DNA from 4 places in the Streptomyces sp. NBC_01217 genome. Region 3 is predicted to be linked to each of the others. Evidence: riboswitches for the same ligand, from Rfam matches in the RefSeq annotation. Region 3 holds a riboswitch; each other region holds the start of a gene.
The links. Region 3 has a riboswitch for cyclic di-AMP ahead of OG507_RS24855 (C40 family peptidase). Riboswitches for the same ligand answer to the same signal wherever they lie in the genome.

Region 1 (2,196 bases), 4.9 Mb from region 3:
GCCAGCAAACGCAGCAGCGTGGACTTGCCCGCGCCGTTGCTGCCGACGAGCCCGGTGCGGCCCCGGCCGACGGTGAGGGAGAGCCCGTCGAAGACGGTCGTGCCGTCCGGCCACTGGAAGGACAGGCCGGAGCAGGTGAGGGAGGCGCTGGGGGTGGTGGATGTCGCCATGGTGGTCCTCGCAGTCGCAAGCGCGGTGAATGGGGGCTTCGTATGCGAGCACCACGCGGCGACCGAACCGTGAGGGAGGTGCGGCGGTCCGAAAGGTCGAGGGACGGCTCATGCACCAAGGTCGCATCCACGCGGGGTCACGGGCAGGACAGAACACTGCTACTGCGTGACGGGCGTACGGCTTCGGCCGTACGGCGCGATGATCGCGAACCTCAGATGCGCAACGTCCACCTCTATCGGAGACAACAGAACCGCTGAAAACGATAGCGACCGGGAGAGCGGACGGCAAAGCCCTTTCGTCGTGCGCGGGGAGTGAGGGGGAGTGCGACGAGCGGGCGCGGCCAGCGGGCCACCCCGGGTGGGCCTGTTCGGTGGCGGTCGGCCCCGAGCACGCGAAGCAGTGGGCAAATGTCCGAGTATGGGCGATTTGCTTGGAAATGATATTTAGGTTAATAAAGGTGTCTATTGGGGCTCTTGTGGCCTTTGAGTTCCACCCGAATTGCACCTTTTATGCACTCAGTGGCGTGAGTCACTTTCGGAGTTCAAGACGGCGCGGTGCGCGGCCCGGTTCCCTTCTGTGTAAAGAAATTTCACTTCTCGATGTGAGGTGGATTACTTCCAATTACCTGATTCGATCTTGCAAATGAATTGTGATCAACAAATAGGGGCTTGTTCCATTCGGTGTTTCTCGCCTACGGTCACGGTCAATCCGGACGGAACGCCGAATCCTGCCGCCGTCCGGCAATCCGACCACTCACGTACGGCAGGAGCGGGGGACCCAGGTAAGCCGCCGACCCGGTATACGGAACGGCTCGGGGTTAAGTCGCATTCCCATGCGGCCAGACATCTCCAGTCTGAACCCGACAGCTCACCTCGTAGGCGACGGAGAGGAATTCGCCATGTCCGCAACGGGTAACCATCGTCGTCGCAAGTCCACTTCGCTGTCTCGCGGTCTCATCGCCGCGACCACGGGCGGAGCCGCTCTCGTGCTGCCGCTGATCGGTGCCGGATTCGCCTCCGCCGCTCCGGCGCAGACCGTCACCGCCGAAAACGCCGCCGTGTCCACCGTCGCCCCCGTCAAGGAAAAGGCCGCGCAGGCGGCCACGCCCACCACCTATTCCGTGGTCGCGGGCGACACCCTTTCCAAGATCGCAAAGGGGTATTCCGTCAGCGGTGGCTGGCAGAAGCTGTACGAGGACAACCGGGCGACCATCGGCGCCAACCCCGCGCTGATACTCCCGGGCATGAAGCTGACCATCGGCGCCAAGGCTGCCGCGGGTGCATCCACCGTGAACGCCGTTGCTGCCCCGGCCACCACCCCGGCCCCGGCCGCGTCGACCGTGAAGTACACGAACGACCTGGACGGCTGGATCAAGGAGTCGCTGGCCGTCATGGCCAAGAACGGCATACCCGGCAGCTACGACAGCATCCACCGCAACATCATGCGCGAGTCCTCGGGCAACCCCCGCGCCATCAACAACTGGGACTCCAACGCCGCCAAGGGCACGCCGTCCAAGGGCCTCCTGCAGGTCATCGACCCCACCTTCAGCGCCTACCACGTGCCCGGTACGTCGATGGACATCTACGACCCGGTAGCCAACATCACCGCGGCGTGCAACTACGCCGCCGACAGGTACGGCTCGATCGACAACGTCTTCGGAGCCTACTGACCTGCAGCAGCACCGATGGCGGTCCAGGACCGACGGGTGCCGAGAGGCCGAACAGGCCCCTCGGAAGCGATCGCACCCGCCGGTCAGGGGCCGCCTTTCGGCTGCTCACCCGTGTGAGCGGCGTGCGGAGGCGACGCTAGACGCCGCGCCGGGCGGAGCCGGGAACGGACACATGGCCGGCGAGCCAGGACAGCAGGGGCTCCAGCTCCTTCGCCGCTTCGAGCACGGCGCCGACCAGCGCCGACGTGTCCTGCGCGCAGTCCCCGCCGAGGGGACGGGCGGCGCGGACCGAGCGGTACCGGAGCAGGTCGGCACGGGGATGACCGGCGTCATGACCGCGTGGCACGCGCTTCATG
Region 2 (2,196 bases), 600 kb from region 3:
GTGGTAGCCGGAGGACCACATCGAACCGGCCTGGCCGAAGGTCGAGGTGATCGTGTACGAGGAGGTCGGGATGGCGTAGCTGGCGGCGAGCTTGGCGAGCCGCTCGGCCTCGGCCTTCGCCCTGGCCGCCTCCTCCGCCTTCTTCTTCTCGGCGGCGGCCTTGGCCTCGGCCGCGTCCTGCTGCTTCTTGGCCTCGGCGGCGGCCGCCTCCGCGGCTTCCTTCTCCTGGGCCGCCTTGGCCTCGGCGTCGGCGGCGTCCTGCTGCTGCTCGGCCTGCTGGAGGATGCGGGCGCGGAGCGCCTCACCCGCATCCGTCGCGCCCTGCTCCGTCTCGGCGGTGGTGAGGCCGGCGGTGGTGAGCGGGGAGGCAGCCGCGGCCGCCTCGGCCTTGTCGGCCTCGGACTCTCCGGTGAACAGAGAGCCCACGCCGGGAAGGGACTTGGCGTCGGGAAGGTTGTCCGCGATGGAGTCGGGAAGGGATATGGAGACCGGCGGCTTGCTCTGCGCGGTGGCCATGCCGCCCGCGCCGACCGCCGCGATGACGCCGACCCCGAGCACCGTGGAGCTACGGGCGAGTCCGTTGCGCTGCTTGGCGACGCGGTGCTTGCCGCGTACGGGGCGTACGGACTCCTCGGTGGGGTTCCACTCGTCCCAGCTTCTGTCGGGCTCGCTGTTGCCGTCGGCGCGGAAGTCGCCGCCGAACTCACCGGCGAGCGCGCCGCCCTGCTCGGTGTCGTAATCGGCGCCGAACGCCGTTTCCGTCCCGGTGGTCGCGTAGTCCGAGCCGAAGCCGGTACCGAAACCGGGTCCCGTCCCGTAGTCGGATCCGTTTCCGGTTCCGTAGTCGGATCCGAAGTCAGCGCCGAAATCGCCACTGAACTCGGGGTTGAACCGAGAAGGGGCCTCGGAGGCAGGCTTGTTGGACGCCACGGGGGCGCACTCCTTTCCTTCCTTCTCGCCTACCGGGTTAGCTGACGGGTTCGGAGCAGGAAGGTCTCCTACGGGCCCCTCTGCCTCTCACGAGACACAGGTGTCCGATTCACCCCATGTAGGTGGTTCCCCGGTTCCCTTGCGGAATTCGGCGCTCGCGCACGGTGCCGCCACTGACGACGGCTGGGACGACCGCGCTGCGTTATCGAACGTTAATAGACACACGGGCCTGATTCCAAGCCGTTCCCACTGATCGTTCACGTCTTTGGCCCGGACTTTACGGGACATAACCGGCTGGAATCGGACGAGTTGATCGGCCCTCAGCCACTACCCGTTTTCTGACGTTGCGTCAAACGTTATGCGGAGCGGCGCCTCTCGGTTACGTACGGTGGCACCCCTCGTCCAGACGGTGGCATCCCTCGTCCGGGGCGACACCGTCCCGTACGAAGCACCTGCGCGCACACGAAGCACGCGGGCGCCCGAGCACCCCTCCCACCCCGCCCGTCACGTCTCTTCCCGGCCCACGATCCTCACGGTCCTGCGCCGGTCCGGCTGCCCCTCCACGGGACGTACGACCGCGAGCAGCGCCATGTCGTCGGTCGACTCTCCCCCCGTGTGCAGCCGTACGTCATCGGTGAGCGCGGACAGCAGTTCCTCGGGCCCGGGAAAGATCCGCCCGCGCAACCGGGCCGCAGGGTCGTAGAAGACCCCGTCGGCGTTCCGTGCCTCGGAGAGGCCGTCGGTGTAGAGAAGCAGCGTCGTCCCCGCCGGCAGGTCCCATTCGTCCGTCCGGTCGGGCCACACCCCCAGATCCATCCCGAGTGGCAGCGCGGGCACCGTGGGTGCCAGCACGTCCAGCGCCCCGTCCGAGTGCAGCAGGATCGGCTCGGGGTGACCGCGGTTGACGATCCGCACCCGGGACAGCCCGGGCGGGATCTCCGCCAGTACGGCGGTGATGAAGCCCTCGAACTCGTCGAGCCCGGCCCGCCGCGTCCCCTCCCGCGCCAGCGCCCGCTCCAGCCGCTGCGCCACGCCCTCCAGCGAACGCTCCTGCTCGGCGGCCTCCCGGAACGCCCCGATGACCACCGCCACCGACTCCACGGCGTCGAGCCCCTTCCCCCGTACGTCCCCGACCACCAGCCGCACGCCCTGCGGGGTGTCCGTCACGGCGTACAGGTCGCCGCCGACGAACTCGTCCGCCTGCGCCGCCTCGTACCGAGCCGCCACATGCAGCCCGCCGATCCGGTCGGACGGCTTCGGCAGCAC
Region 3 (2,196 bases):
GTCGAGGTCCAGATCGCGGCAGACCAGCGCCATCAGGCGCTTGGAGTCGGCGGCGTCGTAGATCGAGAACGACGAGGTGAAGCCGAGCCTCTTCGACTCGCGGCGCAGGATCCGTACGCACGCGCTGTGGAAGGTCATGACCCACATGGCGTTGGCGCGCGGTCCTACGAGCTGCTCGACGCGCTCCTTCATCTCGCCCGCGGCCTTGTTGGTGAAGGTGATCGCGAGGATCTGGCCGGGGTGCACGCCGCGCTCGGCGAGGAGGTGGGCGATCCGGTGGGTCAGCACGCGGGTCTTGCCGGAGCCCGCTCCGGCGACGATGAGCAGCGGGGAGCCCGCGTGGACCACGGCGGCGCGCTGTTCGGTGTTCAGCCCGTCGAGGAGCGCCGCGGGGTCGATGGCGGGGCGGTGCGCGCCGTCGCGGTAGTACGCGTCCCTGGGCGGCGGGGGCCCGTCGAACACGCCCGCGAAGAGGTCCTCCGGCACCGCTTCGGGTGCGGAGTCCTCGGGGGGTGGCGGGGGCTCTTCCTCCGAGTGTTGGAGGCCGGCCAGGAAACTGTCGTCAAAGAGGCTGCTCATCGCTTGTCGAGTCTAGGCCGCCGCACCGACACACGTGGGCCGCATGGCGAACCGCACCCGGCCAGCATGCACACAACGAGAGCACACACCCACGCCGCGTGAGGAATTGAGGGTCCTAGCCCGTCCCTGCCGCCCCGCATCGCCAAGGTCACGAAAATGTATCGGGCATATCGAACATCGACCTTCACAGCGGCACCACGGGTTGGCTAGCGTGCTCGACCGGGCCGCCCGTACCTCCCTGAGGCGAACCACGCCGAGCGGGCGCCCACGCCGAATCCGGGCTGCCCTCGTGGAAGTTCGGAACCGGGGACCCACACGCACCACCGGGGTGAATCGGTCCTGATCCCCACTCGGACCGTAGGGCAGCCTTCCGTTCCGCCCGAACCCGACAGCTAACCCGGTAGGCGGTCCACGGAAGGAGATGCCGGCCTTGGCGTCGCATCGCAAACCGCGCACCCGAATGCGCACCACCGCACCGGCCGTCGGGCTCACGACCGCGGCACTGGCGTCCGTGACCCTGCTCTCCACGCAGAGCGCCACGGCCGCCCCCGCACCCAAGCCCAGCATCGAGGACGTCCAGAAGAAGGTCGACGACCTCTACCGGCAGGCGGGCACCGCGACCCAGCAGTACAACCAGGCCAAGGAGGCCTCCACCAGCCAGCGCACCAAGGTCGACAACCTGCTGGAGGACGTGGCCGAGCGCGCGGACAAGCTCAACGAGGCCCGCAGGACGCTCGGTGCCTACGCGGCCGCGCAGTACCGCAGCGGCTCCATCGCGCCGAGCGCCACCTTCTTCCTTGCCGACGACCCGCAGTCGTACTTCGACCAGAGCCAGCTGATGAGCCGGATGACCGGTCAGCAGCAGAAGGCGGTCACGGACTTCCGTACGCAGCAGGCCAAGGCGTCGAAGAAGCGTGCAGAGGCGGTGCAGAGCCTGGAGACGCTGACCGCGACCCAGACCACGCTGCGCACCAGCAAGGAGAACGTCCAGAAGAAGCTGGGCGAGGCGCGCGCGATGCTGTCGAAGCTGACGGCCGAGGAGAAGGCGCGGCTCGCGGAGCTGGAGCGCAAGAAGGAGGCGGAGGCCAGGCGCAAGGCGGAGGAACTGGCCCAGCAGCAGGCCGCGGCCAAGGTGGAGGCGGCCCGCAAGGCCGCGGAGGCCGCCGAGGAGGCGGGGACCGGCAGCGGTACGGAAACGGGCACGGGGGCCGGGACCGGCTCGGACAGCACCGCCACCACCAAGGCGGAGAAGGTCCTCGCCTTCGCCGCGGCGCAGATCGGCAAGCCGTACGTCTGGGGCGCGACCGGCCCGTCCTCGTACGACTGCTCCGGGCTCACCCAGGCCGCGTGGAAGGCCGCGGGCGTCGACATCCCGCGCACCACCTGGGACCAGGTGAAGATAGGCACCCGCATCGCGACGGCGGATCTGAAGCCGGGCGACCTCGTCTTCTTCTACGACGACATCAGCCACGTCGGCATCTACAAGGGCGACGGGATGATGATCCACGCGCCGAAGCCGGGTGCGAACGTGCGCGAGGAGTCGATCTACTACATGCCGATCTACGGCAGCGTGCGGCCGGCGTAGTACCGCTCGCCCAGGACAGCGACGAGCCCCTG
Region 4 (2,196 bases), 1.2 Mb from region 3:
CACGGCGAAGGCCCCGGCATGCCGCCGGGGCCTTCGAAGGGGTGCTGCGGGCGGAGCGTCGGTCAGACGTTGACGCCGTGGGCGCGCAGGTACGCGACGGGGTCCATGTCGGAGCCGTACGAGGGAGTGGTCCGGGCCTCGAAGTGGAGGTGCGGTCCGGTGGAGTTGCCGGTCGAGCCGGAGAGGCCTATCTGCCGGCCCGCGTCGACGCTCTGGCCGACGGAGACGCCGATCGAGGAGAGGTGGCCGTACTGCGTGTACGTGCCGTCCGTCATCCGGAGCACGATGTTGTTGCCGTACGCGCCGCCCCAGCCGGCCTCGACGACGGTACCGGCGCCGACAGCGACGACGGAGCTGCCGGACGCGGCGTGGAAGTCGATGCCCGAGTGGCTGCCGGAGGACCAGAGCGAGCCGCTGGACTTGTAGCCGGTGGTGACGTACGAACCGGCGACCGGGAGCTGGAACAGGCCCAGGCGGGTGCGCTCGGCGGACCGGGCGGCACGGGTCTTCTCGGCGCGCGCCTCGGCTGCGCGCTTCGCGTCGGCCTTGGCCTTCGCCGCCGCCTTCTTCTTGACTTCGGCCTTCTTCGCGGCCTCGACCTTCAGCTGGGCCTGCGCCTTCGCCTTCGCGGCGACATCGGCCTGGCGCTGCTGCACGGCGGCCTGGGCGTCGATCCGGTCCGCGAGGGCGCCCTCGATGGCGATGATCTCGTTCAGACCGGTCTCGCTGACGGAGGTGTCCGCGGCGAGGGCCGGAGAGGCCACACCGCCGATGACGCCGGTGGTGGCCAGGGCCGCGACGCCGACGATCTTCGCGCTCCTGCGCGTCAGTCGGTTCGGGGCACGATGCTTCCCGGTGGCACGGGTGAACGCCATGAGGGGGCTGATCCTTTCCTTCCTTCTCGCCTACCGGGTTAGCTGACGGGTTCGGAGCAGGAAGGTCTCCTACGGACGCCCCGGCCTCGGTGAGGCTCAGGCATCCGATTCACCCCAGGGACTGCGTGGGTCCCCGGCTCCCCAGGCTCGCGCCTGACGGGGACTCGGCGATGGCTGCCCGGTACGTCGCGGATGCGGCATACGAGTGACAGGCAGCCCAGCCGACGCTAGGCGGGGTCACTTTCATTCACCAAACGGACAGGCCGCTTTGTAGCGCATCCCACAGGGCAAGCGGGCAATATTCCCCACATAAAGGACAAAGAGGAAGGCCCTGGTGAGATCCAGCTCACAAGGGTCTTCCTCTTGTCCCGATATGCAGGCATATGGTGGGCCGAGGGATCAGCCGGCACGGGCCTGTACGGCCTGCGCCGCCCGGCACCCGGCACCCGGCACCCGGCACCCGGCACCCGGCACCCGGCACCCGGCACCCGCGACGGGTACGTCCGTCAGCCGGTGACCACCGACACCTCTCCGATGCCCAGGGCCCGGACGGGCTCCTCGATCCGCGCCGCGTCACCGACGAGGACCGTGACCAGCCGGTCGCCCGGGAAGGCGTTGACCACCGCAGCGGTCGCCTCGACCGTGCCGGTCTCCGCGAGCCGGGCGTACAGCTGAGCCTGGTAGTCGTCCGGGAGGTGCTGCTCGACCTGGTCGGCGAGGGTGCCGGCCACCGAGGCCGCCGTCTCGAACTTCAGCGGCGCGACACCCACGAGGTTCTGTACGGCCGTCTCGCGTTCCTCATCGGTCAGCCCCTCGGCCGCCAGGGTCCGCAGGACCGTCCACAGGTCCTCCAGCGCCGGTCCGGTGGACTCCGTGTCCACCGATCCGCTGATGGCGAGCATCGCGGCACCGGTCGCCCCCGAGGCGGAATCCGGGGCCGAGGACCGCAGCACCTGGGCGAAGGCCCGTACGCCGTAGGTGTAGCCCTTCTCCTCGCGCAGCACACGGTCCAGCCGGGAGGTGAGCGTGCCGCCCAGGCAGTACGTGCCCAGCACCTGGGCCGGCCACACGCTGTCGTGCCGGTCGGCGCCGATCCGGCCGATCAGCAGCTGCGTCTGCACCGCGCCGGGGCGGTCGACGATCACCACTCGGCCGGTGTCGTCGGCGGTGATCGGCGGGGCGGGGCGGGGCTCGGCGGTGTCTCCCGACCAGTCCCCGAGGGTGTCCGCGAGCAGGGCGTCCAGGTCGATGCCGGTGAGGTCTCCGACGACCACGGCGGTCGCCGTGGACGGCCGGACATAGGCGTCGAAGAAGGCGCGCA

Region 1: linked by a shared signal. The riboswitch ahead of OG507_RS02540 (transglycosylase SLT domain-containing protein) and the one ahead of OG507_RS24855 (C40 family peptidase) in region 3 are both predicted to bind cyclic di-AMP.
Region 2: linked by a shared signal. The riboswitch ahead of OG507_RS21915 (M23 family metallopeptidase) and the one ahead of OG507_RS24855 (C40 family peptidase) in region 3 are both predicted to bind cyclic di-AMP.
Region 4: linked by a shared signal. The riboswitch ahead of OG507_RS30210 (M23 family metallopeptidase) and the one ahead of OG507_RS24855 (C40 family peptidase) in region 3 are both predicted to bind cyclic di-AMP.

Annotation. Positions count from the first base shown of each region.
Region 1 is NZ_CP108538.1:623,728-625,923, reverse strand. Features, by position in the region: gene OG507_RS02545 (ATP-binding cassette domain-containing protein) at 1-170, opposite strand, end outside; cyclic di-AMP (ydaO/yuaA leader) riboswitch at 880-1,067, shown strand; gene OG507_RS02540 (transglycosylase SLT domain-containing protein) at 1,070-1,840, shown strand; gene OG507_RS02535 (DUF2461 family protein) at 1,977-2,196, opposite strand, start outside.
Region 2 is NZ_CP108538.1:4,918,426-4,920,621, reverse strand. Features, by position in the region: gene OG507_RS21915 (M23 family metallopeptidase) at 1-930, opposite strand, end outside; cyclic di-AMP (ydaO/yuaA leader) riboswitch at 942-1,094, opposite strand; gene OG507_RS21910 (PP2C family protein-serine/threonine phosphatase) at 1,435-2,196, opposite strand, start outside.
Region 3 is NZ_CP108538.1:5,520,696-5,522,891, reverse strand. Features, by position in the region: gene pcrA (DNA helicase PcrA) at 1-579, opposite strand, end outside; cyclic di-AMP (ydaO/yuaA leader) riboswitch at 838-1,002, shown strand; gene OG507_RS24855 (C40 family peptidase) at 1,001-2,164, shown strand.
Region 4 is NZ_CP108538.1:6,758,728-6,760,923, reverse strand. Features, by position in the region: gene OG507_RS30210 (M23 family metallopeptidase) at 63-875, opposite strand; cyclic di-AMP (ydaO/yuaA leader) riboswitch at 889-1,055, opposite strand; gene OG507_RS30205 (M16 family metallopeptidase) at 1,382-2,196, opposite strand, start outside.